One region of the Sphingobium lignivorans genome, then DNA from elsewhere that is predicted to be linked to it. Evidence: predicted binding sites of a transcription regulator. Region 1 holds the regulator's gene; each other region holds the start of a gene.
What was found. Region 1 encodes LexA, which represses DNA repair genes until DNA is damaged. Its sites were predicted from a motif close to GTTCCNCNCTTGTTCT; they were not measured.

Region 1 (9,570 bases):
TGCTGTCCGGGCTGGTCACGACTTTCCTTCTCGTCGCCCTTGCCATTCCCCTGCTGGCCCTGTGGCTGCGGCATCGTGGCAGCCAGCCCCTGCCGCCCTGGCTGGAGCGAGTGGGTCCGGTCCGCTCGATCCTCACCACCATCGGCGAGGCGCCGGTGGACCTCGTCGGCGATCGGCGCCTGCTGGTCCGGGTGTCCCTGCTGAATGGCGGCGTCTTTCTGGCCGATGCGGCGACGCTTGCCGTCTGCATGCGGGCGCTGGGCATGGCCTGGGATCCGGCCACTGCCTTTCTGGCTCTCATGGCCGGGTCGATCGCGGCCACGCTGGCGCCCATTCCGCTGGGATTGGGTAGCTTCGAGGCCAGCTCGACGGCCATGATGGCGTCTCTCGGCGTTCCGGTCGAGGCGGCCTTGACGTCTACGCTTCTCCTGCGCGGCCTCACGCTCTGGCTTCCCCTGTTGCCAGGCCTGGTCCTGATGCGGCCAGGATGGCACGGGAAAAGGGAGCGGCAATGATTGAGGGCTTCTGGAGCATGTCCGGCGAGCAGGCGCTCACGGCTTTGCACAGCACGCCAGCGGGGCTCGAGTCCGGCGAGGCCGCGGCCCGGCTGGAGGCGGACGGGCCGAACGCGATCGAGGAGGCGCGTTCATTCCCTGCCCTGCGGTTGCTGGCGAGGCAGTTCAAAAGCCCGCTGGTGCTGATCCTCGTCTTCGGCGCGATGGTTTCGATGGTGCTGCGCGAGTGGCTCGACGCGACCATCATCCTGCTGATCGTGAGCGGAAGCTGCCTGCTGAGCTTCCTCCAGGAATATCGGGCATCGAAAGCCGTTGCCGCGCTGCGGGACCGGCTGGCGCTCAAAGCCCGCGTGCTGCGTGACGGACAGGAAATCGAGATCCCGACGCGCGAGATCGTGCCCGGCGACATCGTGCTGCTGTCGGCTGGCAACATGGTGCCTGCCGATGGCCTGCTGATCGCCGCACAGGATTGCCTCGTCAATCAGGCCGCCCTGACCGGGGAGTCGCTCCCTGTGGAGAAGGCGCCCTGCGTGCTCCCCGCGGCGGCGGCGATGGGCGAGCGCACCAATGCCCTGTTCGCCGGCTCGTCCCTGCGCAGCGGCACCGCGAGGATGCTGGTCGTCCAGACCGGGTCGCGCACCGCATTCGGCCAGATCACCAGCCGGATCGGTGCCGCTGACGAGGAGACGGAGTTCGAACGGGGCGTGCGGACCTTCGGCATGATGCTTGTCCGCGTGATGATCGTCATGGTGCTCGCGGTGTTGACCGTGAACCAGCTGATGGACCGCCCGTTCGTGGAGTCCCTGCTGTTCGCGGTCGCGCTGGCGGTCGGTCTGTCGCCGGAGCTGCTGCCGGCGATCATCAGCGTCACGCTCGCCAAGGGCGCGCGTCATCTGGCCGCGCGCGGCGTGATCGTCCGGCGACTGGACGCGATCGAGAATCTGGGCAGCATGGATATTCTCTGCACCGACAAGACCGGCACGCTCACCAGCGGCAAGGTCAGGCTGGAGGCAGCGGTCGATCTGGAGGGCGTGCCCTCGACACAGGTTCTGCAGGCGGCATTCCTCAATGCCTGCTTCGAGACCGGGATCGCCAACCCGCTGGACGAAGCGATCGTGGAGGCCGCGCCGGCCGTGCATCTTTCGAGCGAGGCCTGGCGCAAGCTCGACGAGATCCCTTATGATTTCAGCCGGCGGCGGCTCAGCATCCTGGTCGAGGAAAAAGGCGCGCCGGGCCAGTCCCGCATGGTCACCAAGGGCGCCTTTGCGGAAATGCTCGCCGTCTCCGGCCGCCTCCGGGAGCGCGGTACGGACCGTCCCCTGCTCGACGAGGACAGGCGCCGGATAGAAGCTCTGTTCGAGGAGAAGGGAAAGGCCGGTTTCCGCGTGCTGGCTGTGGCCGAGCGGCAGTTCAGCACCGGCCATGACCGGGTGACTCACGAGGATGAGGCCGATCTCACACTCATTGGCCTGCTGCTGTTCCTCGATCCTCCCAAGGAGGGTGTGGAGCGGACCATCCGCGATCTGCGGGACCTGGGCATCACCACCAAGATGATCAGTGGCGACAACCGGCACGTTGCCGCCCATGTCGCGGCCCAGGTGGGGCTCGATGCCACCGCCGTGCTGACCGGCGACGAGATCGCCGGCATGTCGAGCGAGGCCCTGTGTCATCGCGCCGGGCAGGTCGCGGTGTTCGCCGAGATCGATCCGCAGCAGAAGGAGCAGATAATCCATGCCCTGCAAAAGGCGGGACATGCCGTCGGCTACATGGGTGACGGCATCAACGATGCCCCTGCCCTGCGCCTCGCCGATGTCGGGATTTCGGTGGATCAGGCCGTCGATGTCGCGCGTGAGAGCGCCGACATCGTGCTCCTGCAGCAGGATCTGAATGTGCTGCGCCAGGGCATCGTTGATGGCCGCCATACCTTCGCCAACACGCTCAAATATATCTCGATCACCACGAGCGCCAATTTCGGCAACATGGTGAGCATGGCGCTCGCCACGCCTTTGCTGCCGTTCCTGCCGCTGCTTCCCAAGCAGATCCTGCTCAACAATTTCCTGTCCGACATTCCCTCGATCGCGATTTCCAGCGACAATGTCGACCCCGAGCATCTCGAGGTGCCGCAGCGCTGGAGCATCCGGAATGTTCAGGCCTTCATGATCGTGTTCGGTCTCGTCAGCTCGGTTTTCGATCTGCTGACCTTCGGTGCGCTGCTCTGGATATTCCGGACGGACGCGGCGACTTTCCAGACCGTCTGGTTCGTGATTTCCCTGCTCACGGAACTGGTCGTCGTGCTGGTCCTGCGCACGCGGCGGCTGAGCTGGAAGAGCCGGCCCGGGGGCCTGTTGCTCCGCACGACGCTGGTCATGATCGCGGTCGGGCTCATCCTGCCGTTCGTGCCCGGTCTCGACGGCCTGTTCGGTTTCGAGCGACCGTCCGCCCGGATCATGGGCTTCAGCATCGCTATCGTAGCCTGCTATGCGCTGGCGACAGAAGTCACCAAGCGCCTGTTCTTCCCCCGACGCGAGAAGCAGGCCTGACGCAGAGCGGCCTTGACTAGACCGCCCCGGCAGGAAAAGGCTGGCGCGTGATCGTTCGCTCCAAACCCGGCCTGCGCGAGATACTCTTCGCGCTTCACGGCACCATCCTGGTGCAGATCCTCGGTCGCCTGTCCATCATCGCGGTGGTCTGCGTCTGCGCCGTTCTGGCCGCGCTCACCTGGCCGGGCCTGTTCGCGCAGATCAGGGGCATTCCCTTCGCGCTGATCGGCATCTCGCTCTCGATCTTCATGAGCTTCCGCAACGGCGCCTGCTATGATCGCTGGTGGGAGGCGCGCAAGCTGTGGGGCGCGCTGGTCATCGCCTGCCGGTCCTTCGCCCGCCAGAGCGGCACGCTGGACGAGGCGGACCGGGCGGTGCTGCTGCGTTATCTCTGCGGCTTCACGGCAGGGCTCGCCGCCCGGCTGCGCGGCAATGACGAGCCTGCCGTCATTCGCGCCCATTGCGGCGAGGGATCGTGGACGACCTCCCCCAACCCGACCGATGCCGTGCTGCAGCAGGCGGGCCGGCATTGCCTCGAACTTGCCGCGAGCCGAAAGATCACGTCCATCCACCATTCGCTGCTGGAGGGGCAGCTCGTCGCGCTCAGCCAGGTCCAGGCCGGGTGCGAGCGGATCGTCACGACGCCGATCCCCTTCACTTACTCGCTGGTCCTGCACCGCACGACCTACATCTTCTGCCTGCTGCTGCCTTTCGCGCTGGCCGGGATGCTCGGCTGGTGGACGCTGCTTCCCGTGCTGCTGGCGAGCTACACATTCTTCGGCCTCGATGCGCTGGCCGACCAACTCGAGGATCCCTTCGGCCTTGAACCCAACGACTTGCCGATCGATGCCATCACGCGCACCGTGGAGCGCGAGCTGCTGGCGTTGCTGGGCGAGGCAGACCTGCCCCCGCCGCTGGAGCCGCAGCGCTACATCCTGACCTGAAAGAGCCCGCCCTCCATGGCATCGACGGGGACGGCCATGCCTTCCAGCGCCAGCAGGAAGCGCTTGGCCGCAAGGCCGCCGGCAAATCCCGTCAGCGCGCCATCGGCCCCGACCACGCGATGGCAGGGCGCCACGATGGAGATGGGGTTCCTGCCATTGGCCGCGCCCACCGCGCGCACTGCGCTGGGCCGACCGATCGCGCGGGCGATATCCGCATAGCTGCGCGTCTCGCCGAACGGGATTGCGAGCAGCGCCGTCCAGACCTGCTTCTGGAAATCCGTCCCCTCGAAATCGAGCGGAAGATCGAAGCGCTGGCGCGTGCCGTCGAAATAGCCACCCAGCTGGCGCGCCGCCTCGTCGAGCATCGGATGATCGCCCGCCTCCACGCGTGGCCCGCGCTTCACCCGCGCCGGATCGTCATTCTCCCAGAGGACCGCCGAAAGGCCACGCTCGCTCGCGAGCAAAGTGAGCACGCCGAGCGGCGAATTCATGGTGCGGACTGCGTAACTCATGCCGGGCTCCTGTCATGGAAATGCCGCCATAAAGGCACGGGCGCGCGCGCACATCCCGCAGCTTGCGTTCAAACCGCACCGGCGAAGGCGCCACCAGGCATCGTCATCGGGCGCGATCGGGAAGGTTGCTTGACTTAGCGCCATTCGTTTCCTAAACGTTCACTGTCCGTTCCAACTTTCAGGGCCATGCCATGCTGACCGCCAAGCAACAGCAACTGCTAAGCTATATCAAGCAGCATCTCGACCAGGGCGGCGTCTCGCCCAGCTTCGAGGAAATGAAGGAAGCGCTGGACCTCAAGTCGAAGTCGGGCATCCATCGGCTGATCAGCGCGCTCGAGGAGCGCGGCTTCATTCGCCGCCTGCCCAATCGGGCGCGGGCGCTGGAGATCGTCAAGCTGCCGGACAGCCTGTCGTCGAGCGCCCATGCCGCGCCGGGCGCGAATGTGGTCCCGCTTCGCAAGCCCACCCCTGCCCCGCTCGCCGCGTCGACGATCGCCGCCAATGACGTGGTGGAGATTCCGCTCCATGGGCGCATCGCCGCCGGTGTGCCGATCGAGGCGATGGAAGGGCAGACCATGTTGTCCGTGCCCGCCGCACTGCTCGGATCAGGCGATCATTATGCGCTCGAAGTGTCCGGCGATTCCATGATCGAGGCCGGCATCCTCGATGGCGATTTCGCGCTGATCCAGCGCGCGGACACCGCCCGGCCGGGCCAGATCGTCGTCGCGCTGATCGACGAGAACGAGGCGACACTCAAATATTTCCAGCCCGAAGGCCGCAAGGTTCGGCTGGCGCCCGCCAATCGCGATTATGATCCGCAAGTCTATGATGCGGATCAGGTGCGGGTGCAGGGCAGGCTCGCGGGTCTGCTGCGCCGTTATAATTGACCGCGGCATCTGGCGGGGGCGGCGTCCTCGCTGAACCGGCGCGGACGACGGACCGGTAACGGACGGCCCCCGGCGCTGCGCTGCGTTCCTCACCCGGGATCCAGCCGCGTCTGCGGTCGGGACCCCGACGAGGCGCGCCGGCCCGCCCCCGGAAAATGCCGGTCATCTGTCGCGGATGATCCAGGGATGCTCGTCCCGGGGATCGCGCCCGCCAATGATCCTTCGGTCCCGCAAGGAGATCATCGCGCCGCCCATCGCCGCCAGCACCGGCCGGTCGAGCTTTGCCCAGCGGGGCAGGCAGGCATTGGGCAGCCTGCGATCGGCAATGGCGACGTCCGCCCGGGCACAGGCAGCGACGAGCGCCTGCCACGGCACGCGCAGGCTGGACCGGGTCATCAGCAGCCGGACGGACTCGGCATCGGCGCGCCGGAGCGTCACTTCGCACAGGTCCCGCGAACAGGCCGCCTCGCCGGTGTCGGCCAGCACGGCGAATGCGCCTTCATAGCCCGCCGCCTCGGCAAGGGTGGTGCGCACATAGTCCCCAGCGCGGTCGCGCAGCAGGGCCATTTCCCCGTTCGCCACGCGCAGGGCCACATGCCGCCCGTCCGCGGTGACCAGCACGTCGGGCGCGGGCGCGGCCAGCGTGAACGCGAGGCCGATCACCGCGGCCGGCGCGCCCAGCCAGCGGACCCGACTGCGCCAGAGCATCAGCCAGATGAAGCCGATCATCGCCAGCGCGAAGGCGAAATTCCCCGATGTCGGCCGGACCATCGTGGCGAAGGGCTGGTCCGCCACGAAATGCGCGAGCGCCAGCAACAGTGCCAGCGCCGCTTCCACGATCCACCAGGCCGGCCTGCCGAGGCCGACGATGTCCAGCATCAGCGCGAGCGCCTCGAAGGGCATGATGACGAAGCTCGTCAGCGGAATGGCGATCATGTTCGCCAGCGCGCCAAGCAGGCCGGCGCGATGAAAATGCGCGAAAGCGATCGGCGTGAGCACAATCTCGACGACGAGCCCGGTAGCGAGCAGCGCGCCCAGATGGCGCAGGAGGCGCCGCCAGCGCGCTTCCTCCCGCCGCGCGAAGAAGGCCCGCGCCGGCGGATATTCGTAAAGCGCGACGATCGCGGTGACGGCGGCGAAGCTCATCTGGAAGCTGGGGCCCGGCACGCTCTCCGGCCAGAAGAGCATGACGATGAGGGCGCCGACCGCGATCATGCGCAGGCTGATCGCCTCGCGCCCCAGCGCCAGCCCGCAAATGACGAGCAGCGCCGCGATGCACGAGCGGACCGTCGGCACTTCCGCGCCGGTGAACAGGGTGTAAGCGATTCCCGCCACCCCGCCGAGGCACGCGGCCACGAGGAGGATCGGCCATCGCAGCGCCAGTCCCGGCGAGAGGGCGAGCAGTCGCATTGCCACGAGCATCACGCCGCCGATGAGCGCGGAGACATGGAGGCCGCTGATCGAGAGCAGATGCGCGAGGCCGCTGCGGCGCATCGCTTCCGCGTCCGCCTCGCTGATGCGCGTGCGGTCCCCGGTCGCCAGCGTCACGGCGATCGCGCCTTCGCCGCCGGGAAGGCGCTCGGCGATGTGCGCGGCCATCCGCGCCCGCGCGCCGGGCCCGCTGTCGCCCCCGCTGACCCTGCGGACCGTCCCGATCACCCGGCCGGACGCGCCGATCCCCGCGAAATAAGCCCGCTCGGCAAAATCATAGGCGCCGGGCACGGCGGAAGGTGCCGGCGGCATCAGCCGCGTGCGCAGCGCGACGACATCGCCCCGCCCCGGGCTTTGGGGCAATTGCGCAGGTTCCGCGTTCACGCGAATACGCCGGGGCAGGTCCGGCCGGTCGAGCGGCGCGAGATCGAGCCGGACGAGCCCGCGCGAGAGCAGCGACTCGACCCCCGTCACGCGCGCGTTCAGCTCCACCATGGCCGGCCGGGCGAGCGGCATGGCGCCCATCAGCAGCGCCTTGGCCCATATCAGCAGGCAGCCCGCCGCCAGCAGCATGGCGCCCGTCGCAAGTGTCGGCGCCAGCCGCCCGCCCCGGCCCAGCATCCCGACCGCCATCGCGAAGCCCAGCCAGCCGACGACCCAGGCGACCCAATGCAGCGATGTCGGCAGGGCAAACCACGCGCAGATGCCCGCTCCCAGTGCGACCGGACACCACAAGGGCAGTTGGGCGCGCTCATCCTCCAGCCATGCCTCCACCCATGTGCGCAGGCGTGAGACAGCAGCGCTGCTGCGGTGCAACAGCGGGATTTGTCGACTGGAAAAAGCCGTGCTAGGGGCGTGCTCGTTCAATGGACCCCTTCCCCCCTGGAGCTGAGCATAGCGTGACGGACGGTTTGAAAACAACGAGCAAGGTCGTCACCCGCTTCGCCCCCTCGCCCACGGGTTTCCTGCATATTGGCGGCGCCCGCACCGCGCTGTTCAATTATCTCTTCGCCCGGCATCATGGCGGCCGATTCCTGCTGCGGATCGAGGATACCGACCGCGCCCGCTCTACCGAGCAGGCGATCGAGGCGATCTTCGACGGGCTGGGCTGGCTGGGCCTGGAGGGCGATGAAGAGCCTGTCTTCCAGTTCGCTCGCCTCCATCGCCACGCCGAAGTCGCGCAGCAGATGCTGGCGGCCGGTCACGCCTATAAATGCTTCGCGACGCCCGAGGAACTGGCCGAGCTGCGCGAGCAGCAGCGCGCCGCCCGCCAGCCGATGCGCTATGACGGCCGCTGGCGCGACCGCGATCCCGCCGAGGGTGGCGACAAGCCCTTCGTGATCCGCCTCAAGGCGCCGCGGGACGGCGAAACGGTAATCGAGGACGCGGTGCAGGGCCGCGTCGTCGTCCAGAACAACGAGCTCGATGACATGATCCTGCTCCGCTCGGACGGCACGCCGACCTATATGCTCGCCGTGGTCGTGGACGATCACGACATGGGCATCACGCATGTCATCCGGGGCGACGATCATCTCAACAATGCCTTCCGCCAGCTCGGCATCATCCGCGCGATGGGCTGGCCCGAGCCGGTCTATGCCCACATCCCGCTCATCCACGGGGCAGACGGTGCCAAGCTCTCGAAGCGCCATGGCGCCATGGGCGTCGACGCCTATCGCGACGAGCTGGGCATGCTGCCCGAGGCAGTGAACAATTATCTGCTCCGGCTGGGCTGGGGCCATGGCGACGAAGAGATCATCGATCGCGCGCGCGCCGTCGAGCTGTTCGACCTCTCCGGCGTGGGCCGCTCTCCCTCCCGCTTCGACATCAAGAAGCTGGAAAGCCTCAATGGCCATTGTATCCGCGAGGCCGATGACGGGCGCCTCGCCCTGCTGGTCGCGGAGCGCATGGCACCACTGGACGACAGCGCCGCTGCGCAGGCGCGCCTCCACAAGCTGGCCGACATCATGCCCGCCCTCAAGCCCCGCGCGAAAACGCTGCAGGAATTGACCGAGGGCGCCGCTTTCCTCTTTGCCACGCGACCGATTCATGTCGACGAGGCCGCCGCGAAGTTGCTAGACACAGACGCGCGGACCTTGATCAAGACCGTGGCCGATGCCCTTGGAAAGCTGCCGGACTGGTCGCTCGAAGGGATCGAGACCGCGATACGGACCGTGGCTGAGGATGCCGGTCTGGGACTTGGCAAGGTGGCACAACCGCTGCGCGCCGCATTGACCGGGCGAACGACTTCGCCTGGTATTTTCGACGTGCTCTACCATCTTGGACAGGAAGAGACACTCGGGCGTCTTGGTGACCAGATCCGGGACTGACCAGCCGCGAACAAAGGAACGAGGGGTGAAGGAATGACCGATAATGTCAAACTGAACGTCGACGCTAAAGAGGTGGACCTCAAGGTGCTCTCCGGTTCGGTGGGCCCGCAGGTCATCGACGTGCGCAAGCTTTACGCGCAGACGGGGATGTTCACTTACGATCCCGGCTTCACCTCCACGGCGAGCTGCGATTCGGCTCTGACGTACATCGATGGCGACAAGGGCGTCCTGCTCCACCGCGGTTACCCGATCGAGGAACTGTCCGAGCATTCGAGCTTCATGGAAGTCGCCTATCTGCTGCTGCGCGGGGATCTGCCCTCCAAGGACGAGCTGGACAAGTTCGTCTGGACCATCACGCGCCACACCATGGTGCATGAGCAGCTCAGCACCTTCTTCCGCGGTTTCCGGCGCGAC
Region 2 (9,570 bases), 1.1 Mb from region 1:
GAGGGATCGGGCGGCGAGATATAATAGATGGAGGGGATGCCCTTCTCGTACGGCCCCGGGGGATCGATATAGGCGGAGTTCTGCCGGTTATAGGGCGGGCTTTCCTCGACCAGCGCCTGCTCCGTCCCCGGGATGCTGACGAGATCGTGCTTCTGGACGAAGGCCCGCAGCACCGGGATCTGCCGCCGCGCCTCGGCGACCGGACCGTCCGCAGGCTTGTCCTCGTTCATTTTCTCCATGCAGTCGGCAATGCCCTTGCCGGGCGCGAAGCGAGCGCAGGCGGCTTTCAGCGCCTCCTGATTGCGCTTGAGGTCGGCGACGCCGATGGCCTCCAGCTCGTCGAGCGGCGTGTCCACCATCTCGGTCGCTGCCAGCATGCGCGAGAAGCGATCGGCGCCCAGCGCAAAATCCTGCGTGGCAGTGGCGCGGTTGCTTTCCAGCCAGTCGGCCAGCTCCTTCATGGCGTGGGAGGCAGCGCCGGCAGCGGCATCGAACTCCGCTTGCAGGGCCGGGTCATTCACGCTGGCGAAGGCGGCCTTGGCGTCGCCTGCATAATAGTCCGCAAAGCCCTGAAAACCCGCCTTGCCGTAATTGATGAAACTCACCGGCATCGGCGTCTTCAGATTGGCGCGGATCTGTGCGGCGGCCGTGGGCACGCGCCGGAAGAAAGCGATGATGGCCTTCATCCGCGTCGGTGCATCGGCATAGTTGCGGGCGATGTAGACATTGGGATCGAGCCCGCCGCCGACATAATAAGCCGGGTTGCGATAAGGCTCGCCCGCATCGGTGAGCCAGAACAGCCGGGCACGGGCGACGGCGACCAGATAATCCCGCTCGAACGCCTCTTCCTTGCTGAGCGCGCCGGCCTTGAACGCCTGCGCCTGCGCGATCGACTGGGTCAGGAATGTCTCCTGCCCCTTGAGGCCGGCGGGGCTCCAGTCGGGCAACTGCCCGTCGAAATCGTGGCGCCCCTGATAGATGGCGAAGGACGGATCATGCTGGAACAGGCTTTCCAGAAACGAATCCCGGAAGCTTGCCCAGTCCGCCGGAGCGGAAACATCGGTTGCGGTGGAAGGCGGCCCTCCGTCGGCAAGCGTGGGTGCGCATGCGCCCAGCGTCAGCGCGGCAAGAGCCGGCGCGAGCATCAGCGCAAGTCGGCGGGTGTGGATCATGAAAACGCCTCCCGTGAGTCTGCCGCCCTGAACGGCGCCGGCAGACTGGCTCGGCGCTCCGGCCTTGTCCAGTGCGCGAGAGAGCGGGAGCGATAAATGCGGAGCGGGGAAGGGAAGGCGGGTGCGGCAGGCAAAAAAAGGCCCGGCGGGAACCCACGCTCCGCCGGGCCTAGTATGAGCACTGGGTTTGGCCAGCGCCCTTCGGGTCGCCAGCCGTGACTAGGAGAAGAAGGTTAACAAGATGCGAAGAAATGTAATCTTTTGCATCGTGAAACAGATTATGCGGGCACGAAAGTGACTCCCCGGGGGCTTGCGAGCCCTTGCTGTTGCAGCGCCGCTCTTTCAGCCCTGCGAGAGATCCAGCCCCTCGATCGCCGACAGGATGACGGAGACGGCAGCCCGCTCTTCCGCGCTGAGCTCCGGCCGCCAGATGTCGAACAGCAGGACGACGCGCAGGGCGCTGCCCCGGTTCCACGCTTCGTGCTCCACGCTGTCGTCGAAGATCAGGAGCTTGCCTTCCTCCCATGCGCGCTGTTCCGAGCCGCAGCGGAAGCCGCAACCGGGCGGAACGATCAGTGGCAAATGGCAGATGAGCCGCGTGTTGAGCAGGCCGGTATGCGGTTCGATATGCGTGCCCGGCCGGAGCATCGACCAGATGGCCAGCGGCCCGCGTCCGGGAACGCGGGCGAGATCGGGCAGGGTCAGCGCATCCATGGTGGCCGGGCAGCGGGCGGCATGCTCTGCCACGACCTCGCCATCGCGCAGGAAATAGAAGGAGCTCCAGCGCGGATCGTCCCGCAAGGGATTGTTCGCCGGGGGGCGCGCGGCACTGGTCTGCACATAAGGCGTGAAACCCACATCGTCGGCAAGCGCGGCTTCCAGCTCCGCGCGGAGCGCCGGCGTGCGGCTTTCCATCTCTGCCGCCCAGGGGAATTCCGCCCGCTCGTAGAAATAACGCTGCGGCAGGCCGGGGAAGTAGAACATGTTGGGTTGCTGGAGATACAGCGTCACCCGGCCGAGCACGAGATCGACGGCATGGCGCACGCGCGGCGAAGCGCTGGCGACGTCCCCGATCCGCGCCTCGAGATGCGTGGAGAAGTGATCGCTGTTCTCGGCCACATGGGTGCGCGCGCGTTCAAGCAGGGGATGCAGCGCCGGTGGCACGGCGCTAACGCCCGCCTGCGCGAGCGCGGTACGGAAAAAGCTGGTGGCGGCGCGCCGGTCGCCGGCCTTCTGCTGGGCCTCGCCCATGGCGAGCAGGGCCTGCAGCTGGCGCGGCTCACGCGCGAGGATGGACGCCAGCGCCGCGATCTCGCCTTCCACATCGCCCGCACGCGCGCAGGCATGGGCCAGCAGCATCGGCGGGGGATCGGCCATGTCGGCAAGCATGGCGCGCGCTTCCGCCACGCGCCCGGCCCGCAAGGCCTCGACGACGGCGCGCTCGCCCGGCTGCGCCGTCGCCATCAGGCGAGGCTCACGAAGCTGTCGAGCACGCGCTTGGCGCCGGCCTGCTCGAAATCGATCTCCAGCTTGTTGCCCTCGATGGCGGTGACGCGGCCATAGCCGAACTTCTGGTGGAAGATGCGCATGCCGACGCTGATATCATCCCGCCCCTTGTTGCCAAGGCTGACGGCGCTCTGCCGCGCTTCCACGATGCGGGTGGGCTCGCGCGTGAACTGGCCCTGCGCGCGCTGCCAGCCGGGGCCGCGACCCGAGCCGCGGGCGACATTCGCGAAAGGATCGTCCCGCTCGGACCAGTTGGCGCGCCACAGGCTCGCGCCGCCGCTCATGGTGGTTTCGACGTCCGTTGTCTCCTTCGGCAACTCGCCGATGAAGCGGGAAGGAATGGAACTGGTCCACTGGCCATAGACCCGCCGGTTGGCGGCATGGAGGATATAGCAGCGCCGCCGGGCCCGCGTGATCGCCACATAGGCAAGGCGCCGCTCTTCCTCCAGCGCCGAGAGCCCGCCCTCGTCCAGCGACCGCTGGGAGGGAAACAGGCCATCTTCCCATCCGGCCAGGAACACAGTGTCGAATTCGAGCCCCTTGGCGGCATGGATGGTCATGATGGTGACCTTCGCTTCCTCCTGCGCCCCCTCATTGTCCATGACGAGGCTGACATGCTCGAGGAAGGCGCCGAGCGTCTCATAATCCTCCATGGCGCGCGCCAGCTCCTGGAGGTTCTCGAGCCGGCCGGACGCCTCGGTGGAGCGCTCCGCCTGGAGCACCGCGGTATAGCCGCTCTCATCCAGAATCTGCCGGGCAAGATCGGCATGGTTCATGGTGGTGGCGAGATCGCGCCAGCGGGCAAGATCACCGATGAAGCGGCCGAGCGCCCGGCGCGCCTGCGGCGTCAGCTCGTCGCTATCCACGATCCGCGCCGCGGCGAGGCTCAGCGGCACGCCCTCGGCGCGGGCGAGGCGATGGACCTTCTCCACCGCCTTGTCGCCCAGGCCACGCTTGGGCACATTGACGATCCGCTCGAAAGCGAGATCGTCCGCAGGCTGGTTGACGAGGCGCAGATAAGCGAGCGCGTCGCGGATCTCGGCCCGCTCGTAGAAGCGATAGCCGCCCACGATGCGATAAGGCATGCCGATCTGGATGAAGCGATCCTCGAACTCGCGGGTCTGGAACTGCGCGCGCACGAGGATGGCGATGTCATCCGCCCGCACGCCCTGCCGCTCCAGCCCTTCGATCTCGTCGCCGACGCGGCGGGCTTCCTCGGGCCCGTCCCACACGCCGATGACGCGCAGCTTCTCGCCCTCGTCGGCCTGCGTCCACAAGGTCTTGCCGAGCCGGCCGCCATTCTGCGCGATGACGCCGGACGCGGCGGCCAGGATATGGGGTGTCGAGCGGTAATTCTGCTCCAGCCGGATGATCGCCGCGCCGGGGAAATCCCGCTCGAAACGCAGGATGTTCGCCACTTCCGCGCCGCGCCAGCTGTAGATGCTCTGGTCATCGTCGCCCACGCAGCAGATGTTCTTGCGGGTCTGCGCGAGGAGCCGCAGCCAGAGATACTGGCTGGTGTTGGTGTCCTGATACTCGTCCACCATGATGTAGCGGAAGCGCTGCTGATACTGCTCCAGCACCTCACGGTCCGTGCGGAACAGGGTCAGCATGTGCAGCAGCAGATCGCCGAAGTCGCAGGCATTGAGGGCGCGCAGCCGATCCTGATAGGCGGCGTAGATTTCCGCGCCCTTGCCATTGGCGAAGGCCTCGCTCTCGCCGGCATCGACGTCCTTCGGCGTGAAGCCCTTGTTCTTCCACCGGTCGATGAGCGCGGCGAGGGCGCGGGCGGTCCAGCGCTTCTCGTCTATGCCGGCGGCCTGGATGATCTGCTTCATCAGGCGCAGCTGGTCGTCCGTATCGAGGATGGTGAAGTTGCTTTGCAGGCCCACCAGCTCGGCATGGCGGCGAAGCATGCGCGCGCCGATGCTGTGGAAGGTGCCGAGCCAGGGCATGCCTTCCACCGCCGGGCCGATCATCCGCCCGACGCGCTCGCGCATCTCGCGCGCCGCCTTGTTGGTGAAGGTGACGGCAAGGATCTCGGACGGGAAGGCGCGCCGGGTCGCCACCAGATGGGCGAGGCGCGCGGTGAGCGCGGCCGTCTTGCCCGTGCCGGCGCCGGCAAGCACCAGCACCGGGCCCTCGGTCGTGAGCACGGCCTCGCGCTGGGGGGCATTGAGCCCTTGCAGATAAGGCGGGTCGGCCGGGGAGGGGGAGGGAACTGTCATCTCAGGTGAACAGCTAGGGAACGAAATGAGTCGGAGCAAGGGCTTCGCCGCATTCCGGCGACTGTCCGGCCGGGACGCCGCGACATGCCGCCGCACGGGCACGGCGGATGGTGGAACCCCTTGTCTCCACGCGGATTGTCAGGGGTACCCGCATGTCGACCGCGAAAAGATATCAATCTGGAAAGGATGCCACCATGCGTTTTCTGACTCTGCTTGCCGGCCTCGGCGCCGCCTCGACGATGGCTCTTGCCGTCCATGCGCAGGATATGCAGCCGGCGCAGCCCTCCACCGAGCCGATGACCCAGCAGCCCATGCCTCCGGGCCAGACGCCGCCGCCGCCCGCGGACGGGACGGCACCCATGCCGCCGGCAACCACGCCGACGCCCGACAGCGCCACGCCGCCGCCGCCCCCGCCGCCGCCTTCAGCTTATAACGCGACCCCGACTTCGCCCCCGCCGGGCCAGATCGAGATGGCGCCGCCCCAGCCGGTGGAGCAGGCCGCGCCCCAGCCGCCGCAGGAGTATCCCGTCTGCTCGCGCACAGTGAAGGACGGCTGCCGCAATCCGGGTGAGCGCGACCCCGGCTGAGCCGGCGCGAACGACCCGAGCGAATCGATAGCCCGCGGCCGCCGTCCCTTGAGGCGGTCGCGGGTTTTCGCGTGGGCCGGGGGGAATTTCCGGACATTTTAGGACAGATAAAAGCGATGACTCTCGCGGCGCCCGGAAATGGCGATTTTCCGGGTTTTTTTGGCTCTTTGGCCAGAAACAGCGCCATATGATTCGGGTTGGAATTATCTATAAAAATCAAATTGTTATCTTAATTTTTTCTGGTGGGATCGAGCTCCATGAGATGTGGACACAAATGCAGGCTCATCGCACCACGCCATAACCTTCGAATTGCGCCTGCACATCGGGATCCATGCTGAGCGCCGCTGCCGCATCCGCGTCCGACTTCGCGCGATCACCCTTGCGCGCCCAGGCGACGGCCCGACCGAACAATGAGGATGGCAAATCAGGATATTCCTTCAGCACCTTGTCATAAGTAGCGATCGCTTCATCGATCCGGCCCAGGCGCAGGAGCACCAGGCCGCGGCTGTCGAGGAAAGCGGCTTCATCGGGGGCCTGAGCGAGCGCCGCATCGCAATCGGCCAGCGCGGACTCGAGCGCCTGGCCGGCTGTTGCCTTGTCCCAGCACAGTTTATTGAGCACGGTTTGATCCGAAGCCTTGCTTCGTGCTCGCTTGAAGTCGGTGTCGGCGCGCGCCGCGTCGCCCGACCGGGCGTAAGCGATCCCGCGCCCCATCAGAAGGTCAAGATTGTCCGGCGCCTCGGCGAGGGCGAGGGAATAAGTTGAAATCGCACCGGCCAGGTCTCCGCTGTCGATCTGCAATTGCGCCATTGCCCCTCTGGCCTCGGCGAAGCCCGGTTGCAGCCTGAGCGCTTCCTCAAGGTCGGCCCGGCGGCCTGCCACGTCAGTCTTGGGGCGGCTCTGGCTGCGATTGAGATAGATATAGGCTTCGGGCCTGAGCGCGATCGCCTTTTCATAGGTCTGCATCGCCCGGGGGTCTTGAAAAGCAGCGTAGATCTTCGCGGCCGTGACATGCGCATGAGGGTTGTGGGGATTGGCAGCAACGAGGGCCTCGGCCTCGGCAAGGCTCTCCTCCCGCTTGCCCAGGGAGCGCAGGATGTTGGCGCGCAACAGATAGAGATCGATCGATTCCGGGCGCAGCTTGATGGCCGCGGCGGTATCGCGCAGGGCAGCTTCCTTGTCGCCGGACGCCTGCTCGCACAGGCCTCGCTGCCCCAGTGCAAAGGCGCTGTCGGGTGCGATCTCCAGAGAGGTGGTGTACGCCGCTATCGCCTCGCGCCACCGCCCTTTCTTTTGAGCAAGGAGACCGCGCCCCCGGAACGCCGCCGCATTCCGCGGGTTTATCGCCAGGGCGGCGTCCAGATCAGGGACAGCAGCGTCGAAATCTCCCTTCCAGACATAAGCGAGCCCACGACCCGACAGGGCCCTGGCGTTTTTGGGATCGAGGGCGTGGGCTTTCTCGAAATCCCTGATGGCCTCATCGATGCGCCCAAGATCCATCATCAGATTGGCTCTCTCGATGAGCGGGTCGGCTTCTTCAGGATTTTCCGAGATATAGGCGGTGGCGCCCGCGATGCGATCCGCGACTGCACGGTCCTGATCGCCAAGGGCAGCATAAGCGACGCCGCGCTGCGTTAGCGCGTAGCTGTTGTCGGGCTCGATCTGGAGGGCCTTGGTATAGGCATCGACCGCGTCCTTCGGCCGATGTTCGAGATTGGCCAGCATGCCCCGCCCGATGAACAGCTGAATATAGGTCGGATCAAGCGACGCCGCTTTCTCCAGGTCAGCCTGCGCGCCGGCCAGATCCCCGAGCTGGATCCTGGTGATGGCACGGTTCGACCATGCCCACACGTTCGTCGGGTCCAGTTCGATGAGCTTGCCGTAATCGGCTTCGGCTTCCTCGCGCATGCCCTGATCGAGGAAAAGCCTCACGCGCCTGCGATATTCGGCGGCACTGGACGGCGTGTTCGCGCTGGTGGTCGCGATCTCGCTCTCGCTTGCCACGTAATCCATCGGCTTGCGCAGGACGGCGGACCGGTCAGCGAGCGCGCGGAGCGTCGCCTGGGCGGCCACGGCCTCTTTCGCGGGGAACTCGGGCGCGACGCTGCGGTCCGTCCGCTCGATGGTGAAGACATTATCCTCAAGCGTGGCGTGCCGGCGATACTCGATGCCCGCTATGGTCTGGTCGACCTCCAGTCCCGACCCCGGCCTGAACGCCCCGCTTTCGGGAGGAAGGATGATGGTCTCCTTCGTGCGACGGAAGAAGGGATAGGGCACGGCGAAGGGCGCATCGTGGCCGGGGCCGGGATCTCGACTGAAATCGGCGCGATAGCCCACGCGCATATCGTCGGTCTCATAGGAGCCGCCCGACCAGTCCATCTTGGCCAGGCCCTCCATGACAACCCGCTGCTCGCCGGTCTTCGGGTCGAAGGTGGCGCTTGTCGTCTTCACATCGATGAAGTCGTGCTGTCCCTTCCAATAGTCCCGGAGCGCCCGGTCGCGCGCTTCCCCGGAGAGGTTCGCGAGCGCGATGCTGGTGGCAATCGCTTCATCCCCGCGCAGGATCGTCTCGATCCTTGTCGGCGCGGGCACCGAGATGCCGGCGCTGGCGTCGATCCGGATGGATGTGTCCTTTGTCGGCGTCTCCAGCGGTGCGGGCACCATCCGGACGAGCGCCGCATCCTTCGCGACCAGTGGCAGGCCCCAGCCGACATTCGGCACGATGAGCCTGTCCAGGCTGGTGTCGCCGGTCCTTGTGCCGTCCAGCCAGTAAGTCTTGCCGGCCACAGTGGCGCGGACGAGCACATGGTTGAACAGGCCGAGCATCGGCAGGCGCGCATCGAGGCCGTCCCCGAACATGGTGCTGACCGCAACAGGCTCCGCCTCTATGCCCAGACCGTGCAGCAGCGCGAGGAGAAGCGCGGTCTTGGCCTTGCAATCCCCATATCTGCGCGCCCAGGTCGTCTCCGCATCCGCGGGGACATAGCCGCCATCCCCCATCAGCAGCGCGACATAGCGCACCCGGTCCTGCACGAGCGCGAGGGCGGCTTCCGCACGGACCCGGGGATCGGCAGAAAGAGCCTTGATCCGCTCCAGCTCCTTGCGGAGCGGACCCTCGGACGGAATCACGGCCGTCTTGTCATAAAGAGGCGCCATGAGCGCGCCGACATCCGCCCAGGATGCGAAATCCGTCACCTCGACAAGGCGCCCGATCTGGTAACGCGCCGGCGCGCCCTTGGGCGGAATGATCGGCTCGATATTGTCGAGCGTGAATTCCATGACCAGCTTGTCGCCCGACTTCACTGGTTTCAGAGCCGGCAGGGAGGCCGTCTGACGAAAGCGTGCCGGAAGACCGGTCGGCCACTGGACGCGGAGATGAGCGCGCCCGACCGGGAAGCCGTCCCAGGCGCCGGCCATCAGCTCGACATGGCCCTGCATCGTCGGATCGCTCGACGAGACCGACATGGCGAATTCGAGCGTATCCCCCACCTGCAGCCCCTCGGGCTGGATATTGGCGGTGAGGATGCCATCGAGCGTCGCGCTTTCCAGATTCTGCTCGCGCCGCAGGACCGTGAAGGTCTGACCCGACTCGAGGACATCGATGGCCTGGTCTCCGCGCCGGATCAGAAGCTTGTGGACCGTCAGGACATCGGTATCGGGTCGCCAGGGCAGCGAGATGTTGCCGGCCGCCAGCCCCTGGGGATTCTGGATCCTGAACGACATGGCCGAATAGATCGTCCGCCGTCCGGGCTCCAGGGCGACCTGCTGGTCGGAGAGCAGGACACGAAGCGGGGCATCGTCAGCTTTCGCGGGTGCCGATGGCGGTGCTATGGGCCGCACCCAGGCCGGTGCCGGGCCAATGACCGGTTGATCCGCCGCGGATGCGACGCTCGTAAGCGCACTCGTGGCGACGAGTGCGGCGAAAAGACGTTTCATAAGCCCCCAATTTCTTCCTCGGCCCACTATAGCGCCGCGAAAGGCAGAATCCACGTCCAGCGGGAGCGTTTTCGCGACGAGGGCGAAGCAGGCGTTACTCATTTTATCAGATCCTGGCCGCTGGCTCAGAAAGCGGGGGCG
Region 3 (9,570 bases), 490 kb from region 1:
AGAAAGGCGGCCGCGCGAAGCCGTGGAGCCGCCTTGCCCAGCGCGGCATGATCTCGACCGCCGCCTGCATGACGAGCTTCTGCGTCGGCAGCATCGCAAGGGTCGGCGGCGGATGATCCAGGATCATGCGGGCGACGGCGCGGGTCCGCCCAGTCACGCGCAGGTCCGGGCGGAAGCTCTCGATCAGCGCCTCCGCCTCCGCGCGACTCTCGGGCACCGGCGCGGCACCGAGCGCGCGGGCGATGCGGGCATGCTGCGCGAAATAGCGGTCCTGCGCGGTGCGGGTCATGCCCGGCTCGCCAAAGGCGCGCCATGCCTCCAGAAACGCCATCGCCTCGCAGACATGGACCCAGGCGAGCAGGCGGGGATCGCTCGCCCGATAAGCTGTTCCGTCGTCCAGCGCGCCGCTGATCCGCGCATGGACGTCCCGGACCCGCGCGATCGCCGCCTCGGCTTGCGTCCGTTCGCCGAAGGTCGTGACGGCAATGAAGCGCGCGGTGCGGCGCAGGCGGCCGAGCATGTCGCTGCGGAAGCTGCTGTGATCCCATACGCCCGCCAGCGCGGCGGGATGGAGCATCTGCAATAGCAGCGCGGTCACGCCGCCGATCATCATGGTGGTGACGTCCCCATGCACGCGCCAGATCTCCGATCCACGATCGAACAGCGCATCATTGGACCGGACCACCGGCGCCTCGCCCCGCGCGCGATCGTTGAACACGTCCTGTATCTGGCGCACCAGCAAGCCGCGCACCATCTGCGAGGGGCGGCGCATCATATCCGCCGGTCGCGCCGCGCCAGCCGCCGGTCATTGGCAGTGACCGCCTTGTGATAGGGCGCCAGAACCTTGGCAGGGATCGCAAACCAGCTGGTCATCGCGGCGGTGTTGCGGTTCATGATGGCAAGCCAGTCCTGCGGGCCCAGCATGGCGCCGCCGGCCAGCCGCCCCATGTCCCGCGCATTGGCGGACCAGGCATCCCGGATCGAGGCATCGTCCCTTGCCCGCGCCACGGACGCCTTGCCGAACGCATCCACCTTCTCGCTCACCATCAGGCTGAGCTCGCGATGATCGGCGGTCAGGGGCGAATGGAAAGCCGCGGCAATGACCGGCAGCCGGGCCATGACGACATTCTGCGTCCCGCTGATCGTCTGGGCGATGTCCATGCCCGTGCGGACCATGTCCAGCCAGAGGGAGAACGGGTTGACCAGCATGGGCATGTTCCTTCGCGGGGCGGAGTGCCCCTCGCCCACCCTAATGCATCAGACGCCGTTCGGCTTCTGACAAAGCGCCGAGCAGAGGAGGAATGGATGCCCGGAACGGAGTCCCGGCGCGGACTGTGGATCGAAGCTCGGCGGCGTGGACCAATCCGCGGACTTTGGGGGAGCCAGAAGCGCGCTTTTCAACTATTTTTCGTTGGTCATCCCGGGCCTGACCCGGGATCCCGCTTCTTCCGGTTTTCTCAAACCAACCGGACCAAGCGATCGTCAAGGCAGCGGGATGACGGCGTGCGTGACGAGATGGTACGCCGCCAGGGCTGGAGCCGAAGGCGTCCGCAGGACAATGTCGATCGCTCCTAGGCGATCCAGAGGCGCAGCAGCCATGCCACCGCGCCGAGCACGACGACGCTGGCGGCCCAGATCGCGGCCATCCAGGCGAGGCGCTGCCAGAGCGGAGCCTCGTCCGCATCACGCATCAATGATAGCCCTCATGCCCGACCTTGCCCCGGAACACCCAATAGGCCCAGCCGGTATAGGCAAGGATCAGCGGCAAGGTGAGCGCCACGCCGACGAGCATGAAGATCTGGCTCGATTCCGGCGCGGCGGCGTCCCAGATCGTGATCTGGGCGGGCACGACATAAGGCCAGATGGTGACGCCGATGCCCGCCATGCCGAGCAGGAACAGCGCGAGCGCCAGAAGGAAGGGCATCAGGTCGCGGCGCGTCTTCAGCGCATAGAACAGCCCGAATGCCACGATGGCGGTGAGCAGCGGCACCTGGCTGGCGAAGAGGATATTGGGCATGTCCAACCAGCGCTCCCGATACTGGTCGAGCAGGAGCAGATTGTAGACGCTGACCGCGCCCATCAGCAGCAGCGTGGCGATCGCGGCGCGCACGGCGAGGCGATAGGCATGCTCCTGCACGTCCCCTTCCAGCTTCCAGATCATCCAGCACGCGCCGAGCAGCGCATAGCCGGCGACGACCCCCAGCCCGGTGAGCAGCGTATAGGGCGTGAGCCAGTCCCACCAGCTCCCGTCATAAGCGCGGCCGGTGACGTCTATGCCCTGCAGCAGCGCGCCCAGGATCATGCCCTGCGAGAGCGCGGCGATGACCGAGCCGCCGAAGAAGGCGGTATCCCAGAAGGCCCGGTGCGCCGGATCGCGCCAGCGGAACTCGAAAGCGACGCCGCGAAACACGAGGCCGAGCAGCATGGCGATGATGAGCGGATAGGTCGCCGGCAGGATCACCGCATAAGCGAGCGGGAAAGCGGCCATGAGCCCGCCGCCGCCAAGCACCAGCCAGGTCTCGTTCCCATCCCAGACCGGCGCGATCGAGTTCATCGCGCGATTGCGGCCATGGCCCACACGCAGAGTGGGGAACAGGATGCCGATGCCGAGATCGAACCCGTCCATCACCACATAAGCGAAGACGGCGAAGGCGATGATGAACGCCCAGATCATCGTGAGATCGATCATGCTTCGTCCTCCCGCGTTGCGGCGGGCCCGGCCGTGCCCGCTCCCCTGTTCTGGGCCGGGCCGGGCGTGATGCCGGCACTGCGGATCGGGCCGCGCTCTTCCGTCTCCACACCCGATTCATGGGGTCGCGGCGGCGTGTTCATGAGCCGCAGGATATACCAGGTGCCGACGCCGAACACCGCGAAATAGATGATGACGAAAGCCAGCAGCGAGGCCGCGACGGCCGGCGCGCCCAGCGGCGAAGCAGCGTCCGCGGTGCGCAGCAGGCCGTAGATCACATAAGGCTGGCGCCCCACCTCCGTCGTCACCCACCCGGCAATGACGGCGACGAAGCCCGCCGGCCCCATCACCAGCGCGAAGCGATGGAGGAGCGGCCAGTTGTAGAGGCCCTTGCGCCAGCGGGCCCACAGGCTCGCCACGCCGAGCGTGAGCATGAGAACCCCGAGCCCCACCATGATGCGGAACGACCAGAAGACGACGGCGACGGGCGGACGCTCGTCGGCCGGAAAGGTCTTGAGCCCCTCGATCGGTGCCTTGAAGTCATGCTCCAGCAGCAGCGAGGTCAGCCCCGGGATCTCCACCGCGTAATCGACGCGCTCGCCGCGATCGCTCGGCAGGCCGAACAGGATGAAAGGCGCCCCTTCGGGATAGCTTTCGAAATGACCTTCCATCGCCAGCACCTTGGCCGGCTGATGCTCCCAGCTGTTGAGGCCGTGCATGTCCCCCACGAAAATCTGCACCGGCGCGACCAGCGCGACCATCCACATGGCCATCGAGAACATCTTGCGGGCATGCTCGCTTGCCCGCCCCTTCAGCAGATGCCACGCGCCGGTCGCCCCCACAACGAGCGCCGTGGTGAGATAGGCAGCCGTGACGGTATGGACGAGCCGATAGGGGAAGCTGGGATTGAAGATGATCGGCAGCCAGCTGTCACCGGGGAGGAACTGGCCGTTGTCACCCAGGATATGCCCCTGCGGCGTCTGCATCCAGCTGTTGACCGAGAGGATCCAGAAAGCGGACACGAACGTGCCCAGCGCCACCATGACCGTGGCGAAGAAATGCAGCTTCCTGCCGACGCGGTTCATGCCGAACAGCATCACGCCGAGGAAGCCGGCTTCCAGGAAGAAGGCGGTGAGCACCTCATAGGCCATGAGCGGCCCGATGACCGGGCCCGCCACATCCGAAAAGACCGACCAGTTGGTGCCGAACTGGTAGGACATGACGATGCCGGAGACCACGCCCATCGCGAAGGTGATGGCGAAGATCTTGAGCCAGTAGCGAAACAGGTCGAGATAGACGGCCTTGCCGGTCTTCAGCCACAAGCCTTCGAGCACCGCGAGATAGCTTGCGAGCCCGATGGAGAAGGCCGGAAAGATGAAGTGGAAGCTCACTGTGAAAGCGAACTGAATGCGCGCCAGCAGGACCGCGTCGACCTCGGCAAACATAGCATCACCCCAGACATAAAAGCGCTGGCCTGCCAGCATCGGGACGTGTCGATGGCGGCCCCCTAGCACCTCGGGGCAAGGAGGAGAAGGAGAATTCCGGGCGATTTCCCGATTTCGCGCCCGGGCAGGACCGGTTCTCAGGGCGTGGCGGCCGGCTCTTCCAGCATGATGCGCAATCGGGCCAAATCATCCTGAAAGCGCGCCTCTTCCCGGTCCCGCGCGGCGCCCTCGAGTCGAAGCAGATAACTGGGATGGACCGTCAGCCAGAGGCCGGCGCCGTCCGCCAGACGCATCGCCGTGCCGCGCTCGTCGGCCAGCCGCGGCGCGCGGCCCAGCAGGGCCCGTCCCGCACTGGCACCCAGCGCAAGGACCATGTCCGGCTTCACGAGCCGCCGCTCCGCCTCCAGCCACCAGCGGCAGAGGTCGATCTGCCCCGCCGTGGGCGTCTGGTGAATGCGCCGCTTGCCGCGCGGCTCGAACCTGAAATGCTTCACCGCGTTGGTCAGCCGGATCGATGCGCGATCGAGCCCCGCCTGCCGGAGATGGCGATCGAGAAGCTGCCCCGCCGGCCCGACAAAGGGCCGGCCGGCGCACTCCTCGCTATCCCCGGGCTGCTCGCCCACGATCAGAAGCCGCGCCCGTGCCGGCCCCTCCCCCGGCACGGCGCGCGTGCCGTTGCAGCCGATGGGGCAGCGGCGGCAGGCGGCGATCCCCTGCGCGATCTCCTCCAGCGTCTCGGGCGGCGCGGCCGGAAAGGGATCGGCGCCCTGCGCCACCATGGCCGCTTCGCGCGCCTGCGCACCGGCGATGAGCTGCGGGATCAATTGCGCCTCGGGCAAATTCTTCCAGTAGCGGCGCGGCATCTCCTTCACCATCATGCCGACCTTCAGGCGCGCGGGATTGAAGATCGACGCATAATAACGCTGCCAGAGATCCTCCGTGGCATCCTCCCGGGGCGCATCGCGCGGGTCGGCCCCCGGTGCCTCGACCAGTGACTCGCCATCCCAGTGGAGGCAGAGGTCGGGCGTGAGGATCGACCAGCGCTGACTGGCGAAGCGATCAAGAAAGAAGCGGGCATTGGCGCGCACCACATGATGCTCCGGCTCGAACCAGGCGATGTAGCGATCGCCCCCGTCCGGCTCCGTCACGGCCCGGAACCGCACGAATGCGCGCATCTTGTGGATGTCCCGCCGGACCTGCCGGCCCATGGCCATGGCGCAATGAACATCGGAATCGGCCGGCTTTTCCATCAGCCGGCGATCTCCCTGCAGCCGCCAGAGCAGGCGATAGAGCAAGGCGAAACGGGCCGGATCGCGATGCCGGATCACGCTCTCCGCGAGCCCGAGAAAGGCTTCGTTCGCGCGCACGGCAAGGGGCGCCGCCGGTGATGGAAGGCAGGCGGCGGGCGCTGCGGCGCCCCCGAACAGATCGGCCGCGCCGGAGGACTGCAAGGACCATATGACATGCTCGGGCACCACGCCGGCCGCAGCCAGCGCCCGCGCCTGTTCGCGCCAGGCTTCCAGGTCATCGGGCCGCTCGACGAGAATGCAATGCTGCCGGCTGGTGGCGCCGGGCCGCGCGGTCAACCGAACAGCTCCATCTGACGCGGCGGCGGGGCGAGACGCGCGCGAAGATCGACGCTGTCCGTGATCGAGGCCGGCCGCCAGTCGGCCGTGACGATGAAGGGGCGCAGCCGGGCAATCGAACGCGTGAGGCGCCCCAGATCCTCGAGCCGCAGCCGATGATGCCGGCGCGCCTGCAGGATGGCCGCCACCGCGCGCGTGCCCAGCCCCGGGACGCGCAGCAGCTGCTCGCGCGTGGCCAGATTGATGTCGATCGGGAAGCTTTCCCGATGTTTCAGCGCCCATGCCAGCTTCGGATCGATATCGAGCGCCAGCATGCCTTCCGCGTCGGTCGCCTGCTGCACCTCGGTGGCCGAGAAACCGTAGAAACGCACCAGCCAGTCCGACTGGTACAGCCGATGCTCGCGCATCAGCGGCGGCCGTCGGAGCGGCAGCACGGCGCTGGCATCCGGAATGGGGCTGAAAGCGGAATAATAGACGCGGCGCAGCCCGAACCGATCATAAAGGCCGTTCGCCCGGCCGATGATCTGGCTGTCGCTCGCGCCGTCCGCGCCGACGATCATCTGCGTGGACTGGCCGGCAGGCGCGAAGCGCGGCGCATGGCGGAAGCGCTTGCGCGCATCCTTCGCCTCGACGATGGCATCGCCGATGCGGCCGATCGCGCTCTCGATCTGCCCGCTGTCCTTGTCCGGCGCGAGCCTCGCCAGCCCTGCGTCGGTAGGCAGCTCGACATTGATCGACACCCGGTCCGCCCACAGGCCCGCGCGCTCGACCAGCTGCGGATCGGCTTCCGGGATCGTCTTGAGATGGATGTAGCCGCGAAACGCGTGATCCTCCCGCAGGGACCGCGCCACTTCGATCAGCTGCTCCATCGTGTGGCTGGAAGAGCGAACGATGCCGGAGGAGAGAAACAGGCCTTCAATATAATTGCGCCGATAGAAGCTGAGCGTCAGGTCCACCACTTCGCGCGGCGTGAACCGGGCCCGGCGCACATTCGAGCTCTTGCGGTTCACGCAATAATGGCAATCGAAGATGCAGTGATTGGTCAGCAGGATCTTGAGCAGCGAGATGCAGCGGCCGTCGGGCGCATAGGCATGGCAAATGCCCATCCCTTCCGTCGAGCCCAGCCCCTTCCCGTCCCGACTGTTCCGCTTGCTCGTGCCGGACGAGGCGCAGGACGCATCATATTTTGCCGCGTCCGCCAGGATTTCGAGCCGCTCGGCGAGGGATAGACGGGCCATTTGTTCCTTATATGTTCCGTCCGCTCAGGGAGCAAGCCGGAAGTTGACGGGTCGTGCCGCCGGGGCGACCGGCTGTCGGGCGACCGGAACAAAAAATGCCGGGCGAGGTTGGTTCTCGCCCGGCATTCCCCCTCTCCTCGCCCGCCATGGACGGGGCCCGCGCGCCGTCGTCCCGGTGGCGTGGATGGGATCGCTCAGCTGCTCGCGCCGATCAGCGCGCGGGCATCATGGATCATCTGCTTGTTCGTCGCCCGCAGCTTCAGATTGCGCATGATGACGACCGTCAGGAGGCCGATCGCGCCAAGAAAGAGCAGAAGCTCGCCGCCCAGGAGATAGCCCAGACCGCCGCCGACCAGCACGGCGAGGATCAGCATGCCGCACCCGTTGCCGCCCGCCACATCGATGACGCCGTTATAGACGCGCTCGTCATTGCTCGCGTGGTTCCTGAACAGCACGGGATAGCCGCTCGTCGTGCCCCGGCGTCTGACATAGACCACGCTGGCGGACTGCCCGTCCCGCAAGGGCACGGCGCCGGTCAGCGAGATCGCCGCTTCCTTGCCGCCGTCGACAAGGAAGAACTCGTTGCGCGTCGTGACATGGGTGCTGATGTTGACGGGCGTGTTGTTGTGGCCGCCGCTGCCGCTCACACGGCTCTCGCTCCAGGTCTTCACCCCCGCGGCGGCGCCATGCTCCCGCCACAGCTCGAAATCATCCACGCTCACATTGAAGAAGGATATCATCCGCCCTTTCCTCCACTTCCATCTCCCGCTCGGCCGGCTGGCCGTGTCCCGGACCCATGCCGGGCCTCATTGCGGCACCGTCACGCGGGCAATGGTGGTGCCCGAATTGTTGTTCTTGAGTTCGTAGGAGATCACGCGCGTGCGGATCGTGCCGCCGTCCCGTTCCGGCGCGGCGCCGGTGATCTGCAGCAGCGCATCCACGGCAACGGCGGACGGGTACTGGATGCGATCCCGGATGGACTGAGCCTCGGTCGTCGGGACGCTCCAGCGCTGCGCGGCCTGCGCATTGTCGAACTTCACATGGATGCGCTCGCCCGAGCGATTGAAGATGAGCGACGAACTGGGCGCGAAGACACGCACGCTATATTCGCCATAGCTCGGATCATAATCGCTCAGATTGGCATTCGACGTGATGCGAAGCCGCCCGACATCCTTGACCGACTGCAGGCCGGACGCGAACCGGGCGCGAACCGCGTCCCGCGCGGCGGCCTTGTCGGCGGGCGCCGCGGTGCGCACGCTCATGTCATCCTCCACCCATTTGTCGATGGGCGGCTGCAGGCCGGTGAGGCTGTAATAGAGCATCACCATCGCGAAATCGTCCGGCGCGGTCAGCTCGCCCGTGCGCGCGGCGATCTCGGCCGGCACGGGCGGCGCCGGGGGTGTCGCGGCATCCGTCGGGGATGCTCCTGCGACTGGCGAGGACAAGGCATCGCCCCCGGCCGGCGCAGCGGAGGGATCGGTCTGGTTGTCGCTCCCGGACTCGACCACCGAGCAGGCGGCGAGCAGGGCGAGCGGGGCCAGCGCCGGCAGGAACGCCCGGCGGTGCGTGATACCCCCGCTCACAGCTTGGGCCTCGCGGCGCCCTGATCGGCCTGCTGCAATTCGCTGGCCTGCCGCTCCTGATCGGCACGCGCCAGGGCCTGCTCGGTATTCTCGATGGCGGCATAGCCGGCCGCGCCGTTCTGCGACGCCACCGCAAGGCTGTGCGCCAGCCCCGGATTGTCGGTGGAGCGCCGGATGTCGGCCGCCACCGTCACCCCGCAATCGGGGGAAAGGCTGGTGCCGGAATCGGGCGAGGGATTGAGGGAGCAGCTGTGGTAGAGCGGCGACGTTTCCGTCACGAGGCGCCCGGTCGGATCATATTTCCAGGAGAGCGAGCGGCGGGGACCATTGTCCGCCTGGCTGGTGGGCGTGCCATATTTGGCGATGAGCGCCTGCTCCACGCTCGCGACGGTCGGCGATTGCCCCTCCGGATAATATTCCTCGCGCGCGACCGAGATCACCCGCTCCTGCCCCGGCAGGCCCATCGTGCCGACATAATAGCGGGTCTGGCCCGGCTGGAGCGGCGCCTCATAGGCATTGTTGGCGCGGCGCATCGCATTGCGCTGCATCTCGCGGACGATCTCCTGCCCCGTCTTCTCCACCCGCGCCTCGGCGAACTTCGCGTCGAACCCGTGGCGGATCTTCGCGCCGTGAGTCTCGATCCGGTATTTGCGCGAGCTATTCTCGGTGACGACCAGCATCGGGTTGTCGCACTGGACGACATTGGCCGCCTCGTCCCAGCTCATGCCGGGGCGCACGCCGACCACGTCGTCGACCGGCGCGCCGGCCGGGCGCTGTGTGGCGATGCGTGGCGGGCAGGAGACATTGCCCCGGGTCGCTTCCGCCACTTCCTCGGCCGAGGCATTGCCCGAAAGCGTGCGGCCCGCCGCGCCGGCCTCGTCACCGGCCTCCGCTCCGTCGCCGCCGCCGCCGCATCCGGCGAGCGTCAGCGCCATGGCCGAACACATAATGAGTCGCTTCACGATCCTGTCCTCCTTCATGCGTGAGATTTGTCGGCCCACCCCGGCCGCGCCGTTCAGCCCCGTGCCT

Region 2: a site for LexA is predicted at 4,913-4,928, ahead of HNP60_RS06580 (ATP-dependent helicase). Genes of this name have one in related genera too.
Region 3: a site for LexA is predicted at 6,961-6,976, ahead of HNP60_RS14065 (putative DNA modification/repair radical SAM protein). Genes of this name have one in related genera too.

What each region holds. Positions count from the first base shown of each region.
Region 1 is NZ_JACHKA010000001.1:2,560,353-2,569,922, forward strand. Features, by position in the region: gene HNP60_RS11870 (lysylphosphatidylglycerol synthase transmembrane domain-containing protein) at 1-515, shown strand, start outside; gene mgtA (magnesium-translocating P-type ATPase) at 512-3,055, shown strand; gene HNP60_RS11880 (bestrophin family protein) at 3,103-3,999, shown strand; gene HNP60_RS11885 (methylated-DNA--[protein]-cysteine S-methyltransferase) at 3,984-4,511, opposite strand; gene lexA (transcriptional repressor LexA) at 4,703-5,398, shown strand; gene HNP60_RS11895 (ComEC/Rec2 family competence protein) at 5,561-7,645, opposite strand; gene gltX (glutamate--tRNA ligase) at 7,696-9,156, shown strand; gene HNP60_RS11905 (citrate synthase) at 9,190-9,570, shown strand, end outside.
Region 2 is NZ_JACHKA010000001.1:1,425,895-1,435,464, forward strand. Features, by position in the region: gene HNP60_RS06570 (DUF885 domain-containing protein) at 1-1,172, opposite strand, end outside; gene HNP60_RS06575 (aspartyl/asparaginyl beta-hydroxylase domain-containing protein) at 1,515-2,636, opposite strand; gene HNP60_RS06580 (ATP-dependent helicase) at 2,636-4,906, opposite strand; gene HNP60_RS06585 (hypothetical protein) at 5,101-5,493, shown strand; gene HNP60_RS06590 (tetratricopeptide repeat protein) at 5,776-9,429, opposite strand.
Region 3 is NZ_JACHKA010000001.1:3,050,714-3,060,283, forward strand. Features, by position in the region: gene HNP60_RS14035 (oxygenase MpaB family protein) at 1-772, opposite strand, end outside; gene HNP60_RS14040 (hypothetical protein) at 772-1,209, opposite strand; gene HNP60_RS14045 (DUF2474 domain-containing protein) at 1,572-1,691, opposite strand; gene cydB (cytochrome d ubiquinol oxidase subunit II) at 1,691-2,689, opposite strand; gene HNP60_RS14055 (cytochrome ubiquinol oxidase subunit I) at 2,686-4,134, opposite strand; gene HNP60_RS14060 (UdgX family uracil-DNA binding protein) at 4,272-5,720, opposite strand; gene HNP60_RS14065 (putative DNA modification/repair radical SAM protein) at 5,717-6,958, opposite strand; gene HNP60_RS14070 (hypothetical protein) at 7,153-7,698, opposite strand; gene HNP60_RS14075 (hypothetical protein) at 7,765-8,541, opposite strand; gene HNP60_RS14080 (hypothetical protein) at 8,538-9,503, opposite strand.